Regions from separate parts of the Pseudarthrobacter sp. MM222 genome, predicted to be linked through region 1. Evidence: riboswitches for the same ligand, from Rfam matches in the RefSeq annotation. Region 1 holds a riboswitch; each other region holds the start of a gene.

Region 1 (9,352 bases):
GGACGGCGTGCAGGCCGACGTGTTCACCGGCTCCGTCCAGGACGCCGGCCGGCCTTCCACCGCCGCGGAACTGGCCGCAGCAATCAGCGAGCTCATCGCCTCGCCGAACATGTGCGACAAGTCCTGGATCACCAACCAGTACGACCGCTACGTCGGCGGCAACACGGCGTTGGCCATGCCCGACGACGCCGGAGTGGTCCGGGTGGACGAGGAAACCGGCCTCGGCGTGGCCCTGGCCACCGACGCCAATGGCCGCTACACCTTCCTCGATCCGTACCACGGCGCGCAGTTGGCCCTGGCCGAGGCGTACCGCAACGTGGCCACCTCGGGCGCCGTGCCGATGGCCGTCAGCGACTGCCTGAACTTCGGCTCCCCCGAGGACCCCGACGTGATGTGGCAGCTGGCTGAGGCCATCCGTGGCCTCTCCGACGCCTGCATGGTGCTCGGCATCCCGGTCACCGGCGGCAACGTCTCGCTGTACAACCAGACCGGCACCACCCCGATCCACCCCTCCCCGGTGGTCGCGGTACTGGGCAAGTTCGACGACGTCGCCCGCCGCACGCCGTCGGGCTGGCGCGAGGACGGCCAGGCCATCTACCTGCTGGGCACGACCGCCGCAGAACTGGACGGTTCGGAATGGTCCAACCTGCGCGGACACCTCGGCGGGCTGCCGCCCAAGGTTGACCTCGCCGCCGAACGCGCGCTGGGCGAGATCCTGATCAACGCCTCCCGCGACGGCATGGTGGACTCCGCCCATGACCTCTCCGAAGGCGGCCTCGCAGCGGCCCTTGTGGAGTCGTCGCTGCGCTACGGCGTGGGTGCGCGGATCGCCCTCCAGGACGTTCTGGACCGCGACGGCGTGGACCTGTTCACGGCACTGTTCTCCGAGACCCAGGGCCGCGCAATCGTGGCGGTGCCCCGGTCCGAGGAAATCCGCTTCAAGGACATGTGCACCGCCCGCGGCTTCGCACACATCCGGATCGGCGTGGTGGACGCCGAGAGCGGCAAGCTGGAAATCAATGGCGTCGACACGATGGCCCTTGACGCGCTCCGCGAAGCCCACGAGGCGACGCTGCCGAAGTACTTCGGCTAGTCCCCACCGCCGCCCTAGCCTCGCGAGCTCGGCCAGGGAACCCTGGCGGCGTGGGCCCCCGTCGGTTGCTCCGTAACTGCCCTTTTGAACCCTCAAAACGGCAGTTACGGAGCAATCGTTCGTTAACGGCCGGGCCGCCAGCCCGCCTGCAGCAGCGCGGCGCGGATCTTGGCCACTGCGGCTTTGGCGTCATCGTGCATATGCCGTTTGGAAACGCGGACCTCCGTCCAGCCCAGGGCTGTGTACCGCTCGGACCGGGCGATGTCCCGGACGATCTGTAGCTCGTCCCCGTGATGTTCGCCCTCGTACTCGATGCCGATTTTGTACTTCCGGTAAGACAAATCGGGTTCGTGGTGCCGTGTTCCTCCATCGTCGGTGATCGGCACGTTCAGCTCCGGTTCGGGCAGACCTGCTCGCACGATCGCCAGACGGAGCAGCGTTTCTTGCGGCGAATCGGACCCCACCCGAATGAGGTTGAGGGCCTCCTTCGCTTTGCGGATGCCTCGCTTTCCCTTGTGCCTGTAGATCATCCGCTGGAGGTCGGAAATGTCGCAATGCGGTGTGCCCCTGCCCTCAAGGTCGGCCCTCGGCACGCGCACACAACTGTCCCCCATGGCCACGAGCTCGTCCACCGATAGCATTTCCGCCATATCCAACCAGATACGCTCCGGCGTGGTTACAGGGATCCCGTCAACTGTGGTGATCTCGTCCTCGTAGAGTTTCATCCGGTGGACGATCACGTGGGGCCGGTCGAGGTGTGCCTCGCCTGCGGGCCGGATGATGTGATGCATATCGGGGCTCTCCTTTCGCGGTCTCCGCGGCAATAGGAGCAGTTCCGCGGCAGTGAGGTGGGATGCGGCGCATCGCGTGTTGACCTCTATGAACGGCCGCACTCTGATACTCAAGGGGAGCTCCGACGTCCTGCCGTCCAAGCGGATGCCCTTACCGACCGCCGTCAGGGAACGGTGCCGCAGCCGCTTCGGAGACACACCAGCGAGGCGTGCTTCGGCAACGGTGAACGGACGGCCCTGGAGTTCACTCGGCAGCTGGCGTGCGGTCCTCATTGATCCATGGGACCAGAATCCTGCCGGCGGTGCAGAAGTTGTCCACAAGACCCATCGGTTGCTCCGCAACGGCCCTTTTGAGCCTTCAAAACGGCGGTTGCGGAGCAATCGATGCGGTTAGTCGTCGCTGCGGATTTCGCGCTGGCGGGCGCTGAGCAGCTCAAGTTCCGGGCGGGCCGCCATGAAACGTTCGACGGCGGCCAGCACCTCGATGAGGTGCGCCCGGTCCGCGGCGACCAGCCCGACGCCGATGACCGTGCGCCGGTACTGGTCCTGCAGTCCGGCCTCGGTGACGGAAACATCGAAGCGGCGCTTGACCTCGGCGAGCACCGGGCGCACCACCGAGCGCTTCTCCTTCAGGCTGTGGACGTCCCCCAGGAGAAGGTCGAATTCAGTCCAGCCGATCCACATGCCGGCGCCCCTTTCGCTACGCGATGGTCAGTTCGCCCATCCGGTCCCAGCCCTCGCCGTCGAACTGGCGGCTGACGATCCGGGGAGTCTCCGCCAGGGCCTGGGGCATGTCCGCCATGGCCTTCTTGAAGTGGGCGCTGTTGACGTGGTCCCCCGCGGCGTCGTCCTTGAAGGCCTCGACCAGGACAAATTCGTTGGGGTCCTCAACACTGCGGGACCAGTCGAACCAGAGGTTCCCGGGCTCCTGCCGGGTCGCCTGGGTGAAGTCCGCGACGACGTCGAGCCACCGCTCGGACCATTCGGGCTTGACCTTGAATTTGACGACGATGAAGATCACTGGCTGAGCCCTTTCGTTGCGTTTTCCAAAGGTTCCATTCTGGCAGCTCAGCAGGCTTTCATTGCCTCCCGGGCCAGCTCCTGCTGCTGGGGCGTTCCCACCCTGCCGGCCCACTGTTCGGCGAGTTGGAACTCCACCATCGCCTCGGTACACCGGCCGGCCTCGTGCAGGGTCCAGCCCAGGTTGCTGTGCAGTGCCACCAGCCATCGTTTGGTCCGTTCATCGTGCACCGTCGACGCGTACTCTAAGGCGCTGCGAGTCCAGGTCTCGGCGTGGGCGGTGTCCGCGACCGCCAGCATGTGCAGGGCGTCGACGGCCAGGAATTCCTCGCCCAGATGATCAGCCAGTTCGGCGGCCTGTTCGAGGAGCGGAACGGCCATCTCTGCGTGGCCGCTGGAGTTCAGCACCCGGCCGCGTTCCAGCAGCACACGGACGGCCACGGTGGGCTCCTCGCCGTCGATGGCGTCCAGCACTGCGTCCGCTTCTTCGAAACGGCCCTGCAGGCCGATCGCCCGGCCCAGCTGTGTTTTCAGCTCGGCCCGTTCGTCGGCGTCGTACCGGTCCTCGGTCATCGCGGTCCGGAAGCGCGTTTCCGAAATCTCCGGGTGCTCGAAGTCCCACAGGTGGTCAAGGGTCTGTTGGGTCAGCATTGCCTGCTCCTGATCAGCTTTCACCGGCGGCCAGTTGGTGTGCACTTTCAATGTAGCGGGAGGTGATGCGGCTCCGCGCCCACTTCGTCAGGACGCCGCCCGTGGCGTAGAACCAGTTGGCCGGCGCACCGAAAGCGGTAATGGCGATCGTTACCCGGCCAGTCCCGTCGATTTCGACCTCAAATGCTTCCTCGCCGCGAACGGGATGCCCCGGGAGGGTGCCATACCCGAATCCCGCGGACTGCGGGCCGGCCCCGGGCAACGGCTGGCGGACCCAGACAACCTCGCAGGGGGCGTTGATCCGGAACGGGCCGACTCCGAATCCGCTGACCACCCGCGTGCCGGGGACCACGGCCTCGGACTCCGCGCGAACGCGGAGCCCCGCGCCCTTCTGCAGGCGCCAGCTCAGAATTCCCTGAGCCACCCGCCGGTAGGCAGCAAAGCCCTCACCCACATAGGCCCGGGTGACAAGGCACTCCACGTCCGGGGGAGGCGGGCCGTGCTCGGTGGAGCCAATTCCCTCGTAGTTCAGTTCACCCGAGGCAATCCGCGGGCCGGTCACGGCCGTCCCCGCGGCCCGGAACCCTGCGCAAGCCGGGACCAGCCCAGTTGCTCCTGCTGGCGCCGGCTCAGCGTGGCAACCACCAGGTCGTAGGAGTCCTCGACCATGTCGCGGACCATCGAGTCCGGCAGCGCCCCGTCCAGCCGGACGCCGTTCCAGTGGGTCTTATTGAGGTGCCAGGCTCCGGTGATCTCAGGGTGGGCGGCGCGCAACTGCTCGGCCAGTGCGGGCTCGCACTTCAGGCTCACGGAAAAGTTCGCCTCGTCCAGAGAGGATAAGGCGAACATTTTGGCTTCGTGGCGGGTGCCGCCCGAGACCGCGGCGCGCACCTTGAAGACGGACGTCTCAGGTCCGAAGGGAAAATCCTCGAAGGCGCCGGGAAAGCCGAGACAGAGTTCCCGGAGCGCTGCTGCATCCATGCTCAGAGTCTATTTCTCCGGTCCGACTTTCGGCAGCGACGGTTCCGCCGCTAAAGTCCGAAGCGCCGGGCGTCCTGGGCCGGGCAGGCGTTCATGATGACATCAAGCCCGGCTGCCGTGGCGCGAGCGGCCGCGGCCTCGTCGATGACCCCCAGCTGCAGCCAGACGGCTTTGGCGCCGACGGCGATGGCCTGGTCCACAACGGCCCCCACCCGCTGCGAATTCACGAAACAGTCGACGACGTCGATGGGGTGCTTCTCGGCAGGGATGTCGGCCAGGCTGGCGTAGCCCGTTTCGTGGTGGACCGGATCGGCAGGAAGATTCACCGGGATTATTTCCATGCCCAGCCGGTCCCGGATGAACAGCGAGGTGTCGTAGGCCGCCCGCCACTGGTTGGTGGTCAGGCCGACGATGGCCCACCGCCCCTTGGTGCGCAGGAGCCTTTCGAGGACCGCGGGATCGTTGACATGAGGCATGAGCACAGCCTAGCGCCCGCCCCGACATTGGTTGCCCGCGACGACACGCGCGGAACGAATTTCCGAAGATCTGAACGACCAGCGGCCCCTCGGGCCGACGTGACCGAATATTACGCCGCGGGAGGCCGTAATTAGGGAAAACTGCCCGGCTCCGTTTTAGTTGAAAGTGACCATCCCGAGCGGCCGAGAGACCTGGATCGATGAAGCCGCAGCAACCCTGGTAGCCGGAAATCCAATGGCTCTTTCCGTAGGGTGCTACTGCCAGGACCGATGGAGTATTCCTATGTTTCCTGTTCTGTCCTAGTCCTCGCCTTCCTGCTGACGGATTCCCGGAACATCGGCCGCGCCGACCGTTGCTGCCGGCAATCGTGTTGCTCGCGGTGATCGTAAAACAACTGATGGCCTGCTGGGCCTTGCAGAGAAATGGGCGGTAAAACGATGGGCCTGAACACGACCGGATCCCCTCTGACCGGGGAGGGCGCCTTGACCGACACTTTCCCGGGCGCCGCCCCCGGCACTGAGGCGGAACGTATCGCGTTCTGGGAGGAAGCCGCGCTGCGCCTGGACTGGGAGCCCGCGCCCGGCCTCCAGTCCCCCGGGCAGGATAAGCCGTGGCACACCGCGCACCGCCTCGTCCCCGCCGACGTCGAGGCCGGCATTGGCCCGGCCATCACCTGGTTCGAAGGTGGGAAACTCAACGTCGCCTACAACTGCGTGGACCGCCACGTCGATGCCGGGCGCGGCGACAAGGTGGCCCTGCACTTCGAGGGCGAACCCGGCGACCGCCGCACCCTCACCTACGCCGACCTCCAGCGCGAAGTGTCCAAGGCCGCCAACGCGCTGCTGGGCCTCGGCATCACCAAGGGTGACAGGGTGGTCATCTACCTGCCCGTCATTCCGGAAACCGTGATCATCACCCTGGCCGTGGCCCGCATCGGAGCCATCCACTCGCTCGTCTTCGGCGGCTTCTCCGCCGAGGCGCTCAAGTTCCGGGTGGAGGACACCGGCGCCAAGCTGCTTGTCACCACCGACGGCCAGTTCCGTCGCGGCGCGGCCGTGCCCGTCAAGGACAACGCCGACGCCGCCGTCTCCGGCGACAACGCGGTGGAACACGTTCTGGTGGTCAACCGCACCACCGCACCGGAACTGCTTGATAGCGTGCCGATGACCGAAGGCCGCGATGTCTGGTGGCACGACGTCGTCGGGCCCGCCTCCGACGTCCACGCACCCGTTGCGTTCGACGCCGAGACTCCGTTGTTCATCATGTACACCTCCGGCACCACCGGGAAGCCCAAGGGCCTCGTCCACACCTCCGGCGGCTACCTCACCCAGGCGTCCTGGAGCTACGAGCATCTGTTCAGCAACCCGGACCCGGCGCTCCGCGACCAGGACGTCCACTGGTGCACCGCCGACCTCGCCTGGGTCACGGCCCACACCTACGAGCTGTACGGTCCCCTGTCCAACGGCGTCAGCCAGGTGATCTTCGAAGGCACGCCGAACACCCCGCACCCGGGCCGGCACTTCGAGATCATCGAACGCTACGGCGTGACGCAGTACTACACCGCGCCCACCCTGGTCCGCTCCCTGATGGGCTGGTTCCCCGACGGCGTCCCCGCCAGCTACGACCTCTCCTCCATCCGGCTTCTCGGCACCGTCGGTGAGGCGGTCAACCCCGAGGCATGGCGATGGTTCCGCGAGAACGTCGGCGCCGGGACCGCGCCCGTGGTGGACACCTGGTGGCAGTCCGAAACCGGCGCCACCATCCTCTCCCCCGCCCCCACCGACACGGAGTTCAAGCCCGGCTGCGCGGCCCGTCCGCTGCCCGGCGTCGGCACCCGCATCGTGGACGACGTCGGCAACACGGTTCCGCCGGGCGTCCACGGTTTCATCGTGGTAGACGCCCCCGGCCCCGCCATTGCCCGCACGGTCTGGGGCAACCCGCAGCGGTACTTCGATTCGTACTGGCGCCAGTACGCCGCACAGGGCTGGTTCCTTGCCGGCGACGGCGCAAAGTATGACGACGACGGCGACATCTGGATCCTCGGGCGGGTCGATGACACCCTCAACGTCTCGGGGCACCTGCTCTCCACCATCGAGATCGAATCGGCCCTCGTGTCCCACCCGGACGTCGTGGAAGCCGGCGTCTGCCCGGTGGCCGACCCGAAGACCGGCCACGCGGTGGTCGCCTTCGTGGTGCTCCCCAACCGCTCCCTCCCCTCGCAAGTCCCCACCGGCTCCCAGCCTTCGCAAGCTCAGGCAGGGTCCCTCGCCGGTGTGGCCCCACGGGCAGGGAACCCGGCGGTCGTGGCCCCCGACCCCATTATTGAGGAGCTCCGCAACCACGTGGCACAGGTGATCGGGCCGATCGCCAAGCCGCGCGACGTCGTCGTCGTCCCCGATGTGCCCAAGACGCGCAGCGGCAAGATCATGCGCCGGCTGCTCACCCAACTGTTCGAAGGCACCACGCTCGGGGACACCACCTCGCTCCAGAACGAACCGTCCATCGCGGCTATCCAGGACGTCCTGCGCGACCGCACCAACCACGCAGAAATACCCCGGAAGTAAGGAACACTCATGACTGAGATCAGCAACGTCGCCCGCCTTTCTGAACCGCTCAAATTCGCCTACTGGGTTCCGAACGTCTCCGGCGGCCTGGTGGTATCCACGATCGAACAGCGCACCAGCTGGGACTTCGACTACAACAAGAAGCTCGCGCGGATCGCTGAGAACTCCGGCTTCGAGTACGCGCTGTCCCAGACGCGCTACGCCGCCTCCTACGGCGCGGACAAGCAGCACGAGGCGACCTCCTTCAGCCTGGCGCTGCTGGCCGCAACCGAGCGGCTGAAGGTTATTGCCGCCGTCCACCCTGGCATGTGGCACCCCGGGGTGCTGGCGAAGTACATCATCACGGCGGACCACATCTCCAACGGCCGCGCAGCCGTGAACATCGTCTCCGGCTGGCTAAAGAACGAGTTCACCAACTTCGGCCTGGAGTGGCTGGAACACGACGAACGCTACGTCCGCACCGAGGAATTCATCAAGGTCCTCCGCGGGCTGTGGACCGAGCAGGACTACAGCCAGTCCGGCAAGTACTACAACATCACCGACTTCACCCTGAGCCCGGCACCGGTGGACGTCCCCGGCCGCGCGCACCCGGAAATCTTCTTCGGCGGAAACTCCACCGCGGCCCAGGCTACGGCCGGCCGCGTGGCGGACTGGTACTTCTCCAACGGCAAGGACCTGGACGGCTTCCGGGAGAACATCGCCGGCGTCGTCGCGTCCGCACGCGAGGCGGGGCGCGGGACCGCCTCCCCCCTGTCCGCCCCGAAGTTCGGCCTCAACGGCTTCGTCATCGCACGGGATTCCGAGAAGGAAGCCCGCGAGACCCTCCGCGAGATCGTGGCGAAGGCGCACAAACCCGCCGTCGAGGGCTTCCGCGACGCAGTCCAGGAAGCCGGAGCGTCCACCAAGGACGGCAAGGGCATGTGGTCGGACTCCTCCTTCGAGGACCTCATCCAATACAACGACGGCTTCAAGACCCAGCTGATCGGTACCCCGGAGCAGATTGCCGAACGGATCGTCGAGTACAAGAAGATCGGCGTGAACCTGATGCTGACCTGCTACCTGCACTTCCAGGAGGAGGTTGCCGCGTTCGGCCAGGACATCCTGCCGATCGTCCGCGAACTCGAGGCGGACCTGGCCCGCAAGCACGGCACTGAGCTGGACCTCACCGGCACCCCGGTTGCGAACACGGAGGTGGCAGCGTAATGGCCGACCGCAAGTTCGGGTTCCGCACCCGCGCCCTGCACGCCGGCGGCACGCCCGACGCCGAGCACGGCGCCCGCGCCGTGCCGATCTACCAGACCACGTCCTTCGTCTTCAAGGACACCCAGGATGCCGCGAACCTGTTCGCGCTGCAGAAGTACGGCAACATCTACTCCCGGATTGGCAACCCCACGGTGGCCGCGTTCGAGGAGCGCATCGCCTCCCTTGAGGGCGGCATCGGTGCGGTGGCCACGTCCTCGGGCATGGCTGCGGAGTTCATCACGTTCGCCGCACTGACCCAGGCCGGCGACCACATCGTGGCCGCGTCCCAGCTGTACGGCGGCACGGTGACCCAGCTGGACGTCACGCTGCGCCGCTTCGGCGTCGACACCACCTTCGTTCCCGGCACCGACCCGGCGGACTATGCGGCCGCGGTGCGCGAGAACACGAAGGCGATCTTCGTCGAGGTCGTGGCCAACCCGTCGTCCGAAGTGCAGGATCTTGAGGGTCTCGCCAAAGTCGCGCACGACGCCGGCATCCCCCTCGTCGTTGACGCCACCCTGAGCACGCCCTAC
Region 2 (9,352 bases), 120 kb from region 1:
CCCCTGTCTCCGGTGAGCGCACGTAAAGGCAGGGGCCGATGGACGATCGAATCACCGTGGGTGATCGAGACGAGCCGGAGCAGCAGGAGCCTGCAGCCCTGGCGGTCGGGTTCCGTCAGCGAAAGATACAGCCGTTCGGCCGTTCGGCTGATCGATCCGCTGAGCCCGCCGGTTCCCCGGTAGGCCTCGAGAGTAAGCGTCGAGCCCTCACGTCGGGCCCAGGTCTCGGCGAGGGCGTGGGCGAGTAGAGGCAGGCCGCCCGGGTGAGCCTCGGTCTCGCTCACCATGAGATCGACCAGCCCGGCTTCGAAAGTCAGCCCCGCCTGCCGGGCAGGCTCCTTTATCGCGGCTGTCAACGCGGCGGCGGCCGGGGCCGTCAGCACCTGAAGGCCTGTCGCCAGGAGCGGAGCGATCCCGGGCTGTGAGGCGCAAGCATCGAGGAGATCCGAACGGACGACGATCGCCACCCGGTGTCCCTCGTCGAGCTGTCGCGCGACGCCGGCACAGTATTCCGCGGCCGCAACGGGCGCTGCGGCGGCGAAGGCCTCCTCGAACTGGTCGATGACGAGTAGATGCCGCGAGCCGTCGCCGACGCTGAGCGCAGGTAGGGATCGGGCCGGGGTGGTGATGGTGACCTCGTCGCCGCGGCCCAGGAACATCGGTGCCACCCCAGCCCGCAGTAGCGAGGACTTGCCACACCCGGATGGCCCGGAGACGACGCAGAATCCGTCGCGAGTGAGCCGCTCTGCGGTCGCCGCGATGTCGGTGTCCCGGCCGAAGAAGCGCTCCGCATCATCGATACCGAATGGGGCGAGGCCGGGATAGGGGCACAGGTCGTCCCCATCCTGCGTGGCTGGTACATCAAGGAGCCCAGGATCCTGCTGAAGAATCGCTTTCTCGAGCGTCTGAAGTTCGGATCCCGGGTCGGCGCCGAGCTCATCCGCGAGCAGCGCGCGCACGCGGCGCAGGGTCGCCAGCGCCTCCCCCTGCCGCCCCGAGCGGTACTGCGCGAGGGCCAACGCCCACCAGCGGGCTTCACGCAAGGGTTCGGCCGCGACTGCGCGCGCCGCGTCAGCCGCGACCGTGGGATGGTCACCGGTGGCGAGCCGAGCGCGGAGCAGATCGTCCTCGACGCCGTGCCGCAACTCGAGGATCCTCGCGATGTCATCGGTGGCTCCCCGCCAGCCGCGGAGTGCAGGGAAAGGGTCCGTCGGCGCGATCGCCAGGGAGCGCCGCAGTTCCGCGACAGCGCGCCCCGGCTGCCCGCCGTCCAGGTGCATCCGTCCGCGCCCGATCTGATTCTCGAACCGCGAGATGTCCAGGTCGCCGTCCTCGAGCTGAAGCCGGTATCCGTTCGCTGAAGTTTCGATACGTTCGCTGCCGACCGCCCGCCGGACCACCCCGACGGATGCCTGAAGCTGCTTGCGCCACGTGCCCGGGAGAACATCGCCCCAGATGGCGTCGGCGAGTGTGCCGGTCGAGGTGACCTCGCCGTTTCGCAGCGCGAGCACGCTGAGCACGATTTGTTCGCGCGGAGCGAGTCGAGGCGCGCCATCAACCTGAACGGCGCCGAGCACGGATACACCCATGAGGCATTGTTGAGGTGCCTGGAGAGCAGTGTCAACGGACGGAGGCTTCCCGCATACCGGATGGATACCGTTCCGGCCGGTGCGGATACCGGCGGGTGCGACGATGCCGGCATGAATACAACCCTAAAACTGTCTTCTCCTCCCCGCCGGGCGCGAACCGTCGCGGTAATCCTCGCCAGCGTTCTGATGGGAACGCTCGGCGCGTGCACCTCCGTTGACAACCTGGGCGCCGCGAATGTCTGGTCCCTCACGCGTCCCGAAGCTTCGGTCGGTGGCGTGGCTCTTTCGGTCGAAAACGGCGCCCGCTGGACAGGCGACGGATTGCAGATAAACGGCGCGGGCTACGCCACCACCTCGGCGCCTGGCCCCATCGCCACCGACTCGAGCTTCACAGTGAGCGCCTGGGTACGCCCGACGGGTCAGCCCAAGGACTACGCCGCGGTCCTCAGCCAGTCCGGGGATGTCGCTGGTGCATTTTTTCTGGGCGTCGCCGAGGGGTTCTGGTCGTTCTCGGTCAAACCGAAAGATGGCAACGGGGACAACTTCGTGACCAACCGCGACCGGGCCTCAGGAGTCGGGGTAAAACCGGACGCCTGGGTACATCTCGCGGGAGTTTACGATTCCGCTGGTGGACGGGCCCGCTTTTTTCTCAACGGCTACCCGGCCAGCGTCGAGGGTGTCGCCACGGACCCCTTGTTCGCAGCGCAAGGTTCGCTGCTATTCGGTCGCGGCCAAGCGCACGGAGAACTGGCTGACTCATTCGAAGGCACAGTTGCCGACGTGCGAACCTGGTCGCGTGCCCTCGACCCTCAGGAGGTGAAGGCCGCCGCGCTGATCGCGGCACCGGACGGGGTCACACTCGAACGGTCAGGGCAGCCGGCAGCGTTGGTCTGCCCGAATCCGCATGGTGGTGTCTGCCTGGGCCCCCTGGATGCGGGTACCTACTCGACCACGTCCTTTGAACCGACATTGTCGTACACCGTCCCGGAAGGCTGGGCCAACGGTGAGGATTTGCCGGGCAATGTACTGCTAAGCCGGATCGACGATCCAGAGGAGGGCATCTGGGGCGGGAGCTACATCGGCGTTTACCAGAATGTCAGTGCTCCGGCGTCCTGCGGCGAAGAAGCGCAGCCGGGGGTCGGCACGAGCGCCGCGGAACTCGCTGCGTGGTACCGCACGGTGCCGGGCCTCGAGATCGTGGACGACGCTCCCGTATCGGTGGGCGGTTTGTCCGGTATCGCGCTCGACTTCCGGGTGAGTGAAGGGTGGAGGAGCCCTTGCCCGCTCGACGGCGTCATCCACGCGATTCCCGTCATCATCGGCGGCGGCGTTTCTGAGCTGCATCACGTGATCGGCGCCCCGCTGGAAATGCGCCTCTTCCTCCTCGACTGGAAGGAAGGAAACGTCGCGATCGAGGTCACTGCCGTGCTCGGGCAGCACAGCCTGCTTGACTACCACGGCGGGGCCGGAGCCGGCGCAGTCGTCGACTCCTTCAAATTCCGGTCGTGACGGGACGGACGCTGATCCTACGGAGCGTGTGGGAGGGTGGGCTGCCGGTGCTTGCTTGCCTGCGTCGACGTCCACCCCCGCTGGTGAAGCCGTTCGAAGCCGTCCAAAGGAGCAGGTCGAGCGCGAATTCAAACTCAAACTGGTCGTCACAGCCGGTCCCGACTACCGAGCCTTCATCGCGGCGGGCGGCCGGGGCTATCTGCAGGATATTCGGATAGCGTCTCGCCATTGCCCGGCCCAGGAGCCGCACCGTGAGCGTCGCAAACTAGCGACGGCGCGGATCCCGTTACCCGGCGGGGCCCGCCAGTGCGGCGTATGCCTTGGCCTGGTCGCGTACCTCGTGGATGTAAGTATCAGACTGGTTGTAGGAGTAGACGGCGTCTGTCCAGCCCGCTGCTGTGGTGAGGTCACGGCCTTGGGCGCACAGGTACGAGGCGGCACTTAGCGCGGCGTCATCGATGTTGAAGGGGTCGGCTTCGCCGTCGTGGTTCCCGTCCCTACCTGCGTACCGCCAGGTGGAGGGAATGAACTGCATTGGCCCGACGGCGCGGTCCCAGTGGGCGTCGCCGTCGAGGGCGCCGTCGTCCGTGTCCGCGATGGCGGCGAAACCGTCGCCGTCGAGGCTGGGGCCGATAATCGGCCCGCTCGCCTGCCCTGCGCTCGTCAGGTGTCCGCCGCCGTAGGTTCCGTGGGCGGATTCGATGAAGCCGATGGCCGCCACCGTGTTCCAGCCGATGCCGCAGGCCGGAGTGGAATCGCTGGCCGCACCGGCGGCAGCCACGTAGGCCCGCAGCGCGCGGGCGGGTATGCCGGTCTGCGCCGCCGCGCGGAGGAGCCACTGGGCGTCCGCACTCCGCGTTACGTTCACGGCGGGGGTGCTGCCTGCTGACAGCACTTCGAATTTCGCCTCCGCGCGGGGCGGCGGGGGCAGGGCCCCGCGCGCCTGCGCACCGGACAGCGGGAGCGCCCAGAACAAGAATCCGGTGACAACGCAGAACACGAACACGCTGAACACTGCAAGGCGCTTCAGGCGGAGCACGGACTACCCAGGCACTCCGTGGACGCCGGGGGCCGGGCGCCGTCGTGATCGCTTGCCACTGAGTGACTCTCATTCCTGTGCTTTTTTGAACCGGTTGCCAACGTACATTATGGCCGCGCGCAGAAGTGCCGGTCACTTTCCGGGCCGCGGCTTGGGTGCTCGATTGTTGCAGAACGTGTCGCGATTGTTGGGAAATCGAAGATTCTGCAACAAAGTGGATGTTGTCCCGGTCTGAAACGTTCGGGGCGAACGAAAAACTGCCACAGAACGAATTAACACCATCCAGATCGGCTGAGAGACCTGGCTCGATGACGCCGTAGCAACCACCCTTCGGGCACGGTGCTAATGCCAGGACCGATGGCGATTGCCGAGATCCCAAGTTCCACCGAGCAAAGCGAGAGTTGAGCCGGGCACACTTGCAGGGTCTTGGAGTCCCTCGGTCACGACCGAGAGGATCCACGATGGATACCAACGAATACCGCAAGGCCCATTTGCGAGCGAAGACCAAACGCCGCCCGTTGACCCTGCTGGCCCTCATGGGTGCAGCCGCCCTGGCCCTGAGCGCCTGCGGCGGCGGCGCCAGCGGAACGTCGGCCGCGCAGGCCCAGGACAGCACTCCGGTGCAGGGCGGGACCTTCGTCTTCGCGGAAGTCACGCCGATCAACAACTTCCAGACCCAGGCGGCACGCTTCTACGAGAAGGCCAACGTCCTGAACAGCGTGCTCGACCGGCTGACGTATTTCGACGCCGAGAAGGGTGAACTTGTTCCGTGGATCGCCAGCAAATTCACGGCGAGCGAGGATCAGACCAAGTTCACCTTCACGATCCGCCCCGGCGTGACGTTCAGCGATGGAACGCCCCTTGACGCCGCAGCGGTCCAGGCGAACTTTGACGCGTTGGGAAAGGGCATCGAGAGTGCCAAGATCCAGCCGAACGTCGACTTCTCCGCCTACAAGTCCTCCCAGGTCATCGGCAGCGACCAGGTGGAAGTGACGCTGTCCACCCCCGACGCCAACTTCCTGCGGGCCACCTCCTCCGTCACGGCCGGACTCGTCTCACCGAAGACCCTCGCCCTGGACAACGCCGGCCAGTCAGCCATCGCGAAGATATCTGGCTCTGGTCCCTTCGCCTTCGAATCAGAGAAGGCAGATGAGGAAATCGTCCTGGCCAAGCGTGCAGACTACGCCTGGGCCCCGGAAGGAGCCCCGAACCAGGGGGCCGCCTACCTGGACAGGGTCGTTGTGAAGTACCTGCCGGAGGTGGCACACCGCGCCGGTGCCGTGCAGACCGGCCAGGTTGACCTGGTCCGCGGCCTGCAGCCTGCCGATGAAACCACCCTTGCCGGCAGCGGCAACCAGGTCCTTCCGGCCAAGGGCATCGACCTGACGTCAAACATGGCGGCGGTACGCATCGGCAGCGGCAAGCTCGCCGACGCGAAGGTCCGCCAGGCACTGCAGTCCGGAATCGACCGGCAGACGATTAAGGACACCGTCCTCTCCGACAGCTACGAACTCGCCGGCTCCATCCTCAACCGTGAGGCACCGGACTTCGTTGACCTCTCCGCGGAACTGGCCTACAACCCGGAGAAGTCCAAGACCCTGCTCGAGGAGGCTGGGTGGGCGGTTGGCGCCGACGGCATCCGCGCCAAGGACGGCCAGAAGCTCGAAGTCACGGTCACCTCCTCAAACAACTCCGTCGTCATCAAGCCGGCCTTCGAACTTATCGAGCAGCAGTGGCGCGAGATCGGCGTGAAGTTGGTCAACCGCGCCGCAGACAACACTTTCCTGGCGACCGCCATGAAAGATGCGAACGTGGAGTTCTTCGGAACCCGGCAGTTCGTGTACGGCGGCCTTGGCCCGGTCTTCGGCCCGGTGACGAACACGCAGACACTGAATGCCGACCAGCAGCTCAATGCGCTCTTCGCCAGTGAACGCGGCGCGACCAACGGTGCCAAGCACAAGGAGCTCGTCGCCGCGGAACAGCGGGCACTGGTTGCCGACCAGGCGCTGGCCCTCGTTCTCTGGGACGAGGTCCAGGTTTACGGCGCCAACTCCACGGCGCATGTGGAATTCACCTCCGGCACGGCCCCGATCTTCCAGGGTGCCTGGAAGACCAGCAAGTAGCTGATCATGGGCCTTTACTTTGCACGCCGCCTCGGGCAGGCACTGGTTGTCATCTGGCTGGCGTACACCCTCGTGTTCCTGGCAGTGCAGCTGCTGCCCAGCGACCCGGTCACAATCTTCCTCTCGGCGGACGCGGCGGCCGACCAGGCAACGATCGACGCCATCAAGGCCCAATACGGCTACGACCAGCCCCTGCTGGTGCAGTACATCAGCCAGCTGGGGCAGCTGCTCCGGGGCGACGTGGGATATTCCCTGGCCTCGGGGCAGTCCGTGGCGGCGCGCATCGGAGGAGTCGCCGGATCCACCCTGGCGCTGGCGTCCAGCGCATTCGTGGTGGCCGTCGTCCTTGCCGTCGCCCTCGTGGCCTCGGCAACGCTGAGCCGTTCCACCCTGCTGCAGCGATTCATCACCAACCTGCCGCCGTTGTTCGCGGCGGTCCCGGTGTTCTGGCTCGGGCTGGTGCTGCTGCAGCTTCTGTCGATCCAGCTCGGCGTGATGTCCTTGTTCCCGGACGGGTCCTTTGCCTCATTGGCGGTGCCCGTCCTGGTCCTGGCCCTTCACGTTTCCGCCCCGATCGCGCAGGTGCTGCTCAAGAGCATCACGCACGTTTACGAGCAGCCGTTCATCGACGTCCTGCGCGCCAAAGGCGCCTCGCCCGCGTGGATCTTCTGCCGCCATGCGCTGAAGAACGCGGCGGGGCCCGCCATGACAATCGCCGGCATCACCGTAGGAACCCTGCTGGCCGGTTCCGTCATCACCGAGACGGTCTTCGCCCGGTCCGGCCTCGGGTCGGTGGTACTCCAGGCCGTCACGGTCCAGGATGTGCCCCTCGTCCAGGGTCTGGTGCTGCTGACGGCGACGGCGTTCGTCGCGGTGAACCTGATCGTCGACCTGCTGTATCCGCTGCTGGATCCCCGCGTCCTGAAGAGCAGCGCCCAGGGCTCGCCACGAGCACTGACCGCCTAAGCCCGAACGGAGAATTTTGTGAGCGTCGAGCTACTGGGAACAGATCCCGGAAATGAGGCGGCCTTGCCGCAGACCGACGGCGTCGGGACCGTGCCGGCCAAACGCCGGGGAACCGTGCTGCGCTCGGTTAGCCTGTGGCTGACCGTCCTGCCGTTGCTGATTCTGCTGGGCTGGGCCGTTCTGCCGGGCCTGTTCACCGGCTTCGACCCCATCAGCGGCATTCCAAAGGAGAAATTCCAGGCTCCCGGCCTGGACCACTGGTTCGGCACCGACCACCTCGGCCGGGACATCTACGCGCGGGTGGTGTACGGCACCTCACAGACCCTGCTCACCGCCGGGCTCGCCGTCCTGATCGGCTTCGTCGTCGGAACGGCCCTGGGACTGCTGGCCGCCACGGCCGGCCGGGCCGCCGATGCCACCACCATGCGCCTGGTTGACGTGCTGCTGGCCGTGCCGGGCTTCCTGATCTCACTGATCATCGTGACAGCCTTTGCGCCGGGGCCCGTATCCCTGGGCGTCGGCGTCGGCATCGCCTCGATCGCCGCGTTCGCCCGCGTGGTGCGCTCCGAGGTCCTGCGCGTGCGCAACCTGGACTACGTCGAGGCCGCGTTCCTTAACGGCGGTTCCTACTGGTCCGTCATCTGGAAGCACATCCTGCCGAACTCCTGCGGCCCGGTCCTGGCACTCCTGGCGGTGGACCTTGGCGCGGCCATCCTCGCAATTTCCGGCCTCGGCTTCCTCGGCTTCGGAGCCCCGCCCCCGACGCCGGAATGGGGGCTGCTGATCTCAGAAGGCCGGCAGTACCTCGCCCGCGCGTGGTGGATGACCAGCCTGCCGGGCCTCGTCATCGTGATCACGGTGATGCTGCTGGCCGGTCTCGGACGCCAACTTCTCAAGTTCTTCCGGTTCTAGTCAGGAGCCCTCAATGACCACCACCCCAGTGAACCCCAGCGGCGACGCCGCACCGTTGCTTGAAGTGCGGGGATTGCACATCGAATACGGCCGCGGCCCTGAGGCTGTAACGGCCGCGGAATCCCTTGACCTCGCCCTGTTGCCCGGCGAGATCGTAGCCCTCGTCGGCGAATCGGGGTCCGGCAAAAGCACGCTCGCTAAATCCATCATCGGGCTCCTCCCCCAGTCGGCCAATGTCTCCGCCGGCACCATCCGGTTCGATGGGACCGAGCTGACCGGCCTGACGGAACGCGCCCTGGAGAAGATCCGTGGCCGCCACATCGGCATGGTCCCGCAGGACCCGGGCGGCTCACTGGATCCGGTCAAGACGGTGGGATCCCAGGTGGCCGAAGTGTTCCGGCTGCACCCGGAGGAAGGCAAGCGTTCCAAGAGCGAGATCCGGGCGGAAGTCCTCCGGCTCTTCGAGCTGGTGGGCATCGACCGTCCCGCCGAGCGGCTGAAACAGTACCCCCACGAACTCTCCGGCGGACTCAAGCAGCGGGTCCTGATCGCCATTGCCTTCAGCCTGGGACCGAAGCTGCTGATCGCCGACGAGCCGACGTCGGCACTGGATGTGACGGTCCAGCGCCGCGTACTCGAGGTCTTCAGCAGGCTTGCCCGGGACCGCGGGACCGCCGTCATCTTCGTGACCCACGACCTCGCCGTCGCAACCGATCTGGCCGACCGGATCGTCGTGATGCAGCACGGAAAGATCCGCGAGGACCGGTCCGTCACCGAGATCCTGACCCGCCCGGAGGACGACTACACGATCAGGCTCCTCGACGAGGCCACTCCCGCCGTTCCGAAGGAAGCCCCCGCCGGGGCTCAGTCCACCGGCGAAACGCCCGTCGCGGCGATCGAAGTCCGCGGACTCACGAAGGTCTTCGGCCGGGCCAGCACTGAGCACCGTGCCGTCGATGACATCAATTTCGCCGTACGCCAGGGAACCACCTTCGCGCTGGTCGGCGAATCCGGGTCCGGTAAGTCCACCACGGCCCGCATGATCATGCGGCTGCTGGACCCCACCGCCGGAAGCGTGCAGGTGCACGGGAAGGACGTCACGGCCCTCGCCGGGAAAGGCAAACGGGAGCTGTGGCGCACGCTCCAGCTGGTCTACCAGAATCCGGATTCGGCCCTTGACCCGAGGCTGACGGTGGGTGACATCATCGCCGAGC
Region 3 (9,352 bases), 1.7 Mb from region 1:
TGCGGGAAGCTGAGATGCTGGTCCAGGCCTTCCGGGATGACATCCGCATCGAACTGCGCCGCCACGGCAGCGTCCGCCCGATCACGCCGGTGACGCTGGAGACGGTCAAGACCGTACTCGACCAGGCGCGGATCTCCATCCGCAATTCGCTGGAGGGCTGAGCCGTAGTGATTGTCGGCCCGGTTCGCGGCTTAACCCGTGATGTGGGAGACTTGAGGGCAGCTCTTTTGAGTACCCAGATTAAGGAGGCCAGCTATGAGCAAACGTGCACGTAAACGTCGTGACCGTAAGCGTGGCGGCGCGAACCACGGTAAGCGCCCCAACGCCTAAGCAAAAGCTTGGATTACAGCTTTAAAGCGAATGACCCCGGAGTCCTCACGGATTCCGGGGTCATTCGCTTTGTGCGGTCCTGGCGGTCAGGCCTCTACCGGGTTGCTGGCGTGGATCCGGTCGAGAATCGCGTTCTTCAGGTTCTCTGGGGCAGCCTCGGTGCACGAACGCTTCACCATTACGCGGATGACACACTCGAGGTCATACTGCTCGAAGCACTCCGGGCAGCCGTCCAGGTGGTCCTTGATCTCTGCGATGTCATCGTGTGTGAGCGCCCCATCCAGATACTCGTAGATCCGTTGCATCCGGGCGTCGTCGCAGTCGCCCAGTCCCTGGCAGTCGCTCATTTCCTGTTCTCCTGTTTGTCGCTTCCGGCTGTTGCTTTGGGTTCGGCCGCCTTGAATCCCCGTTCGGCCGCGTAATCGGCGAGCATGTCGCGCAGCATCTTCCGGCCGCGGTGCAGCCGGGACATGACAGTCCCGATCGGGGTGTTCATGATGTCTGAAATTTCCTTGTACGCGAAGCCCTCGACGTCGGCGAAGTAGACGGCCAGCCGGAACTCCTCCGGAATTGCCTGCAGGGCCCGCTTCACGTCCGTGTCCGGTAGATGGTCCAGGGCTTCCGCCTCGGCCGACCGCAGGCCCGCAGAGGTGTGCGACTCTGCCCGGGCGAGTTGCCAGTCCTCGATCGTGTCCGAATTCGACTGCAGTGGCTCGCGTTGCCGTTTGCGGTAAAGATTGATGTAGGTGTTGGTCAGGATGCGGTACAGCCACGCCTTCAGGTTGGTTCCCGGCTTGTACTGGTGGAAAGCCGAGAATGCCTTGGTGTAAGCCTCCTGGACCAGGTCCTCGGCGTCTGCCGGGTTTCGGGCCATCCTCATGGCGGCGGAATACAGCTGGTCCACGTACTGCATGGCATCACGTTCGAAGCGGACCCGGCGCTCTTCTCCCGTTTCGGTGGTGGTGTCCACCTGCTGCCCGTCGACGATCATCTCCTGGGCAGGGTCAGGAGACGCGCCAACCGGGCTGGCTAAGGGTGTCGGGCTGGGCGTGGCGTCGTTTCCGGCAACCTCGTGCGTGGCCGCAACGGCCGGATCCATGGAACTCATTGCCTTCAAGTCTACTGTCACGTGGCGCGGGCTTTCGGAACCAGCGTCCAGGGATTCAACCCGGCGGACAGGCTTCGCTTTGACCCAGGGATTTCCGGGCCCCACCTTCAGCTTTACGCTTTCCTTCACGAGCAACACATTTCCGCCCTCCATGCCTTCATCGCGCCGCGGCAAGCCCCGCCGTTACGGCGTCGCCCTCTTTGCACCGCTGCTGTTCTGGACTCCTGCTGTTCTGGAATGCTGCTGTCCGGCCCGTTCTGCCGGGCCAGATGCCACTCCAAATCCGGCCGCGCTATGCGCCCGGGAACCTGCAATTCACAACCACGCGCAACAGGCAAATATTCCGCAAAAGTGCAAGACTAGAACCGGTTCTCCCGCTTCGATTCCGCGGTTCGTTCATCCAGGAGGAAATTCATGTCCTTTGTCCGTTTTCTCGCCCGGCCCATGCTCGCCTCCAGTTTCGTCCTCGCCGGCATGGACAAGCTGAAGAACGCGGACGCCACTGCGACACAGCTTTCCCCCCTCCTGCGCCGCGCGGCCGCATCGCTGCCCTTCCAGACCGACGAGAAGGTCCTCGCCCGGGTTCTGGGCGGCACCCAGGTCGGCGCCGGAATCTGCCTCGCCCTGGGCAAGGGGTCGCGCCTGGCCGCCACTGTGCTGGCCGTGATCTCGGCCCTCAACGGCTACGTCGAGTGGCGCAGCGCGGACAGTTCCTCCAAGGAGGGCCGCGGTTCCCGCCGTAGGCAGCTGCTCAAGAACGTGACACTGACCGGCGGCGTCCTGCTCGCCTCCGTCGACACAAACGGAAAGCCCGGCCTGGCCTGGCGCGCGGAGCACCTCGCAGCCGATGCCAGGAAAACGGCCGGACACCTCGCCTCGGACGTGAAGAGGACCACGGGCAAGCAGCTGAAGAAGGCCGACCAAGCCGTCCGCAAGGCCGTACCCCACACGGCCGGAGCATAAGAGAGCAATGACAGGCGCCACCCCCACAGCAGCTGTTCACCCCATTCCGGCCGACGGGGCTCCGCACTGGCGGGCCCCGCATGCCGGACGGCCCGTCGACGCGACAGTCACCGTTCCGGGGTCCAAGTCCCTGACCAACAGGTACCTGGTGCTCGCTGCCCTCGCGGACGGCCCCTCGCGCCTGCGGGCTCCATTGCATTCGCGTGACTCGGCACTGATGATCGAGGCGCTCCGCCAGCTCGGAGCCACCATCACCGAGGTTCCCGGCGACGGCACCTTTGGCCCGGACCTGGAGATCACGCCGATCGGCCTGGACGAGCCGGCGTCCGCGGGAAGCATCGACTGCGGCCTCGCGGGCACCGTCATGCGCTTCGTCCCGGCGGTGGCGGCCCTGCGCCGCGGCGGGACGCTGTTCGACGGCGACCCGCACGCCCGCAAGCGGCCAATGGGAACCATCATCGAGGCGCTGACCGGCCTGGGCGTTGAGGTCCGGGGGCCGGACGGCGGAGCGGCCTCGTCCCTGCCGTTCACCGTCCGGGGCACGGGCACCGTGCGCGGCGGCCATCTCGTCATCGACGCCAGCGCCTCCTCCCAGTTCGTGTCCGCCCTGTTGCTGGCCGGCGCGCGCTTCGCCGAGGGGCTCCACCTGGAACACGCGAGCGTGGAACACCCCGGCAAATCCGTGCCGAGCCTTGACCACATCAACATGACGGTCGCGGTGCTGCGCACGGTCGGAGTCGACGTCGATGACTCCCGTCCCAACCACTGGGTTGTCTCCCCCGGCAGCATCCGCGCCTTCGACCGCCGGATCGAACAAGACCTCTCCAACGCCGGCCCGTTCCTGGCGGCCGCTCTGGCAACAGGCGGCACCGTGCGGATCCCAAACTGGCCCGCCGAGACCACCCAGGTGGGCGACCTCTGGCGGAGCATCCTGACCACCATGGGAGCGACCGTCACGCTCGAGGACGGGACGCTGACCGTCACGGGAGGCCCGGCCATCCTGGGCGGCGATTTCGACGAAACCAGCGAGCTCGCGCCGACCGTCGCGGCCCTGTGTGCGCTGGCCACGGGCCCGTCCCGGCTCAGCGGCATTGCCCACCTCCGCGGGCACGAAACGGACCGGCTGGCCGCGCTCGTGGCCGAGATCAACCGCCTCGGCGGAGACGCCGAGGAAACCGGCGACGGGCTCATCATCCGCCCGGCCGCACTGCACGGCGGCGTCGTCCACAGCTATGCCGACCACCGGATGGCCACAGCCGGGGCCATCCTGGGCCTGGCGGTACCCGGCGTTGAGGTCGAGGACATCGCCACCACGGCCAAAACAATGCCTGACTTCCCCCGGCTCTGGGAAGCCATGCTGGCCCAGGGCAGCGCCGCCGCGGGCACGGCAGCGCCTGCAGAGCCCGGCGCCTCGAACAAGGATGCGGCCCGTGGCCCGCAGCACTGATTCCTGGGACGAATCCGACGTCCGGATCCGTCCCAACAAGAAGGGCACGCGGCCGCGCACCAAAGACCGCCCAAGCCATGACGACGCCGTCACCGGCCGGATCATCACCGTTGACCGGGGCCGCTACACCGCCGTCGTCGACGAAGGCGCCGGAACTGAGCGCACCATCATCGCCGCCCGCGCCCGCGAACTGCGCCGCAACCCCGTGGTGGCCGGCGACTACGTCTCGCTCGTGGGTGATGTCACCGGGGAGCCGGACACCTTGGCCCGGCTCGTGAAGATCCAGGACCGCAGGACGCTGCTGCGGCGCAGTGCCGACGACACCGACCCGATCGAACGCGCCGTCGTCGCCAACGCCGACCAGCTCGTGATCGTGGTGGCGGCCGCCAATCCCGAGCCGCGGACCGGGTTCATCGACCGCGCCCTCGTGGCGGCGTACGACGCCGGCATCGAGCCGCTGCTGCTGGTGACTAAAGCCGACGTCAAGGATCCCGCCGAGCTGCTCTCCAATTACCAGCACCTCGACTTCCCGGTCATCATCAGCAAGACGGCGGATTCGGCCGCCTCTGGAATCGACGCCCGCTCGGACGACGGGCTGTCCGCCCGGCTGGACAAGGACGCGGTGTCCCAGCTGCGCGGCTACCTCGACGGGAAGGTGACCGTCATGCTCGGCCACTCCGGCGTCGGCAAGTCCACCATGGTCAATGCCCTGACCGGGGCCGAACGCGCCACCGGAGGCGTCAACGCCGTGACCGGCCGGGGCCGGCACACCTCCTCCTCCGCGCTGGCGCTCAAGGTCAACGATGCACCGGCCGGCAGCTGGATCATCGACACCCCCGGCATCCGATCCTTCGGCCTGGCCCATGTGGATCCCGACCGGATCCTGCGGTCCTTCCCGGACCTCGAGCCCGGCACGGACGCCTGTGAGCGGGGCTGCAAGCACGACTCCAGCGCCGTCAACTGCGGGGTCGATGCCTGGGTGGCGGCAGGCCATGCGGGACCGTCGGGCCCGGCCCGGCTCATGTCGCTGCGGCGCCTGCTGGGCACGGACCCGCGGATGGAAGCGCAGGACGTCAAGGAACTCGGCACCGTTTCCTAGGCCACCGGGGACGTGGCCTCCCGGCGGGGCGGCAGCTTTGGCGGTAGTTTGGAACCATGAGTCAACCCGCTTCGAGCTATAACGATGACCTGCGCCTTGCCCATGTACTGGCAGATTCCGTAGATTCCCAGACCATGAGCCGCTTCAAGGCGCTCGACCTTCGGATCGAAACGAAGCCCGACCTGACTCCGGTCACCGACGCCGACAAGTCCGCCGAGGAAGCCATCCGCGGCCAGCTGTCCCGCTCCCGGCCGCGCGACGCCGTCCTGGGCGAGGAATTCGGCAGCTCCGGCCACGGCTCCCGGCGCTGGATCATCGACCCGATCGACGGGACCAAGAACTTCGTCCGGGGCGTCCCCGTCTGGGCCACCCTGATCGCCCTCGTGGACGAGGGCGAGCCGGTCGTCGGCGTCGTTAGCGCCCCGGCACTGGGCAAGCGCTGGTGGGCGGCCAAGGGCGCCGGCGCCTACACCGGCCGCTCGCTCGCCTCCGCGACCCGGCTGAAAGTGTCCAACATTTCCGAGCTCTCCGACGCCTCCCTGTCCTACTCGAGCCTGGGCGGCTGGAAGGAACGCGGAAACCTCGACGAGTTCATCGGCCTGACCGAGGAAGTCTGGCGCACGCGCGCCTACGGCGACTTCTGGTCGTACTGCCTGGTGGCCGAGGGCGCCGTCGACATCGCCTGCGAGCCCGAACTGAATTTGTACGACATGGCAGCCCTGGTGCCGATCGTCACGGAAGCCGGCGGCCGCTTCACTTCCCTGGAGGGCGAGGACGGGCCGTTCGGCGGCAACGCGCTGGCGACCAACTCCATCCTTCACTCGGAGGTCCTCAAGCGCCTCAATCCGGGCCTCGACGACCTGCTGTAGCGGGAGGCCGAATCGGGCCGTAACAAAACGCTTCACATTCCTGCCCGTCTTTTCCCCGGCAGCAGGGATGTCTTACGCTCGAAGCAGGTCACGAGTGCCAGCGCTAAACCCCGGTTTGCTGGCCGGCAACCCTCCATTCGCGGTGGGGTGCCCCGGGTGACGACCTGGCCGGTCCGGAATGGACCCGGCAAGCGCGGACCCCCGGTGCACGGGGTCCTTTCTCGAGCGAGGTCCCATGACGACTGCAACTTTTCCCACCACCCCCAATTTCACCTCTCCGTCCGGGACGGCCGTGACCGACAGCTTCGCCCTTGCCGGCCGGCCGCTCGCCGCGGTCACCGGAGCGGAGATCCAGGCACCGTTGATCCAGGGCGGCCACGTCCGCTACGCCAACCTGGACTACGGTGCCTCGGCCCCGGCCCTGTCCGTGGTGTCGGCCTACCTGAACGAGATCCTTCCGTTCTACGCCAGCGTCCACCGCGGCGCCGGCTACGCCTCACAGATCAGCACCTCGGTCTACGAGAACTCCCGCAACATCGTCCGTGAGTTTGTCGGCGGCCGCGCGGATGACTCTGTGATCTTCACCCGCAACACCACCGACTCGCTGAACCTGCTGGCCGGCTGCCTGCCGATCGAAAACGGCCGGCACACCGGCGAGGTCCTTTACCTCGACATCGAACACCACGCCAACCTGCTGCCATGGCAGACCGTGCCGCACCGCAGCGTTGTGGCCGCCCCGACCATAGCGGAAACCCTTGAGAAACTGCGCGGGCAGCTGGCCGACGGCGGCATCAGCCTGCTAGCCGTGACCGGCGCCTCCAACGTCACCGGCGAGATCCTGCCGGTCCGCGCCTTGGCCGCACTGGCCCACGAGTACGGCGCCCGGATCGTCGTGGACGCCGCCCAGCTTGCCCCGCACCGGCGCATTGACATCTCCGCGGACGGCGTCGACTACCTCGCCTTTTCCGGCCACAAGCTCTACGCGCCGTTCGGCGCCGGCGTGCTGGTGGGCCGGGCCGACTGGCTGGACGCCGGCACCCCGCACCTGGCCGGCGGCGGTGCGGTCAGCGACGCACGGCTCGACACCGTCAGCTGGACCACCGGCCCGGCACGGCACGAGGGCGGCTCGCCCAACGTGCTGGGCGCCGCCACCCTGGCCAGGGCCACCCAGGTGATCGCGGCCCTGGACCAGAGCCAGTGGCACGCCCACGAGAACGCGATCCGTTCCTTCCTCGTCGAGGGCCTTCGGCGGATCGACGGCGTGACCGTGCACCAGATCTTCGCGGACACCGACGCTCAAGACCGCGGCCAGGGCGCCGGCACGATCGGCGTCGTCAACTTCTCCGTGGAAGGCTACGACGCCGGCCTGGTGGCCGCGTACCTGTCCGCCGAACACGGCATCGGCCTGCGCGACGGCCGGTTCTGCGCCCACCCGCTGCTCAAGCGGCTGGGCCTGCCCTCCGGTTCCCTGCGGGCCAGCTTCGGCCTCGGCTCGCGGCTCGAGGACGCGCAACGGCTCCTGGCCGGAATCCAGGAACTGCGGCAGACCGGCCTCGGCTGGGACTACGTCGTCGACGCCGGGCGCTGGGTCCCGTCAAATGACACCCGCAGCTACCCGCACTGGGCACCGAACACCCCGGGTACCGCCGGCGCCGCGCCGTGCGCCGTGGTGGACTAAGGCAGGAAACGCGGGCAGGTCCGCATGCGGTAAATTCAAAAGGTGAAACTGCACGGTGTTCCCAAACTGCACGGTGTCCCCAAACTGGGGAATGCTCCCAAACTGCACGGCGGACCCAAACTGCACCACGTACGGCGGCAGGAGCTCGGGCAGAGTTTCCAGGACGGCGGCGCCCACTACGAGCGCGTCCGGCCGGGCTATCCCGGCGAGTCGGCCGACTGGCTGATTCCCGCCGGCGCCGGCGACGCAGCGGACATCGGGGCGGGGACCGGGAAGTTCACCGCCCTCCTGGTCGAACGCGGTCTGCACACGGTCGCCGTCGACCCTTCCGCCGACATGCTGGACCAGCTCCGGCAGACGCTGCCGGGGGTGGCCACCATTGAAGGCACCGCCGAAGACACCGGGCTGGACGCGGCAGCGTTCGACCTGGTGACCGTCGCGCAGGCCTGGCACTGGTGCGATCCGCTCCGGGCCAGCACCGAGGCGGCCCGGATCCTTCGCCCGCACGGCGTCCTGGGGCTGATCTGGAACCAGCTGGACACCTCCGTGCCGTGGGTTCACCGGCTCTCCCGGATCATGCATGCCGGCGACGTTCACAAGCCCCACTTCAAGCCGCCTCTGGGGCCGGAATTCACCAGCCTCGAAAGCCATTTGACGCGCTGGGAAGATCCGGTGACCCCTGCCGACATCCTGGAACTGGCAAAGTCCCGGAGCTACTACCTCGCCGCCGGCGAGGCGACGCGAGCCAAGGTGCTGGCCAACCTCGGCTGGTACCTGCACGATCATCTGGGGCACGCCCCCGACGAGGTGCTCCCGCTCCCCTACCTGACCCAGACTTGGCGGGCCGTCCGGGCCTGATCCCGGGCTGCCGGACGGTAGGCTTGTGGCTGTGAAGACCAGTCCGCCATCCTCCTCCATTGAGGACTACGTCAAGGTCATCTACTCCTTCACGGAGTGGCAGGACAAGCCCATCACCTCCTCGCAGCTGGCACAACGGCTCGGGGTCGCCAATTCCTCGGTATCCGAGATGGTCCGCAAGCTCAAGGACCAGGGCCTGGTGGACCACCAGCCCTACAGCGCAATCACGCTCACGGCCGACGGCGTCCGGCTGGCCCTGTTGATGGTCCGCCGTCACCGGCTGATCGAGACCTTCCTCGTCCAGGAACTCGGCTACCGCTGGGACGAGGTCCACGATGAGGCCGAACTCCTGGAGCACGCGGTCTCGGACACCTTTATCGAGCGGATGGCCGCCAAACTGGGCAACCCGGTCCGGGACCCGCACGGCGACCCGATCCCCGCCGCTGACGGCTCCGTGTTGATGCCCACGGCCTACCGGATGAATGAGCTCGACGACGGCCACACCGGCCGGATCACCCGGATCAGCGACGAGAACCCGGAGCTCCTGCGCTACCTTGCCGCCGAGGAAATCGACCTGGACGCGGCAATTGAGGTCATCGGCCGACGGCCCTTCGGCGGCGCCCTGGTTGTCCGGATCGGGCCCGGTCCGGGCGGGCGCGAGGTTGACCTCGCCGAAGAGGTTGCCTCGGCCCTCTGGGTCCACAGCGAGGTTGCCCACGCTGGCTGCAGCGTCGAAGCGCGCTGAATGCTTGGCGCACCGGGCGGGGCCAGGACTGAAAACCGCCCCCGCCTGCCGGACTGGCGGGCCTGGGCTGCCGTCGCGGCGGGCGGGCTGCTGGGAACGGAACTGCGCTACGGTGCGGGCCTCGCGTTCCCTGAGACGGCAGGCTCGGTGCCCTGGACCACCCTGGGAATCAACGTCGTCGGAAGCTTTGTCCTCGCCACCCTCACCACTCTCTGGATCGCGCGGCCCCGGACGGCCTTCTGGCTCCGCGCCGGT

The links. A riboswitch is a leader RNA that binds a small molecule or an ion and turns the genes downstream of it on or off. The one in region 1 is predicted to bind S-adenosylmethionine.
Region 2: it holds a riboswitch for S-adenosylmethionine, as region 1 does, so the genes downstream of both, OM977_RS01365 (ABC transporter substrate-binding protein) here and acs (acetate--CoA ligase) in region 1, are expected to answer to the same signal.
Region 3: it holds a riboswitch for S-adenosylmethionine, as region 1 does, so the genes downstream of both, OM977_RS13565 (aminotransferase class V-fold PLP-dependent enzyme) here and acs (acetate--CoA ligase) in region 1, are expected to answer to the same signal.

The regions. Positions count from the first base shown of each region.
Region 1 is NZ_OX352321.1:395,669-405,020, reverse strand. Features, by position in the region: gene purL (phosphoribosylformylglycinamidine synthase subunit PurL) at 1-1,093, shown strand, start outside; gene OM977_RS02035 (endonuclease domain-containing protein) at 1,216-1,884, opposite strand; gene OM977_RS02030 (DUF503 domain-containing protein) at 2,275-2,568, opposite strand; gene OM977_RS02025 (putative quinol monooxygenase) at 2,585-2,905, opposite strand; gene OM977_RS02020 (hypothetical protein) at 2,953-3,555, opposite strand; gene OM977_RS02015 (DUF1990 family protein) at 3,569-4,117, opposite strand; gene OM977_RS02010 (MmcQ/YjbR family DNA-binding protein) at 4,114-4,536, opposite strand; gene OM977_RS02005 (CoA-binding protein) at 4,587-5,012, opposite strand; SAM riboswitch class I at 5,180-5,289, shown strand; gene acs (acetate--CoA ligase) at 5,451-7,577, shown strand; gene sfnG (dimethylsulfone monooxygenase SfnG) at 7,587-8,780, shown strand; gene OM977_RS01990 (O-acetylhomoserine aminocarboxypropyltransferase/cysteine synthase family protein) at 8,780-9,352, shown strand, end outside.
Region 2 is NZ_OX352321.1:272,278-281,629, reverse strand. Features, by position in the region: gene OM977_RS01385 (nSTAND1 domain-containing NTPase) at 1-1,589, opposite strand, end outside; gene OM977_RS01380 (LamG domain-containing protein) at 1,701-3,098, shown strand; gene OM977_RS01370 (lytic transglycosylase domain-containing protein) at 3,385-4,137, opposite strand; SAM riboswitch class I at 4,413-4,501, shown strand; gene OM977_RS01365 (ABC transporter substrate-binding protein) at 4,599-6,260, shown strand; gene OM977_RS01360 (ABC transporter permease) at 6,267-7,226, shown strand; gene OM977_RS01355 (ABC transporter permease) at 7,341-8,138, shown strand; gene OM977_RS01350 (dipeptide ABC transporter ATP-binding protein) at 8,152-9,352, shown strand, end outside.
Region 3 is NZ_OX352321.1:2,972,365-2,981,716, forward strand. Features, by position in the region: gene OM977_RS13530 (PadR family transcriptional regulator) at 1-161, shown strand, start outside; gene OM977_RS19765 (50S ribosomal protein bL37) at 256-330, shown strand; gene rsrA (mycothiol system anti-sigma-R factor) at 417-677, opposite strand; gene OM977_RS13540 (sigma-70 family RNA polymerase sigma factor) at 674-1,438, opposite strand; gene OM977_RS13545 (DoxX family protein) at 1,853-2,401, shown strand; gene aroA (3-phosphoshikimate 1-carboxyvinyltransferase) at 2,409-3,848, shown strand; gene rsgA (ribosome small subunit-dependent GTPase A) at 3,832-4,947, shown strand; gene hisN (histidinol-phosphatase) at 5,004-5,816, shown strand; SAM riboswitch class IV at 5,903-6,016, shown strand; gene OM977_RS13565 (aminotransferase class V-fold PLP-dependent enzyme) at 6,052-7,494, shown strand; gene OM977_RS13570 (class I SAM-dependent methyltransferase) at 7,579-8,352, shown strand; gene OM977_RS13575 (metal-dependent transcriptional regulator) at 8,384-9,097, shown strand; gene OM977_RS13580 (fluoride efflux transporter FluC) at 9,098-9,352, shown strand, end outside.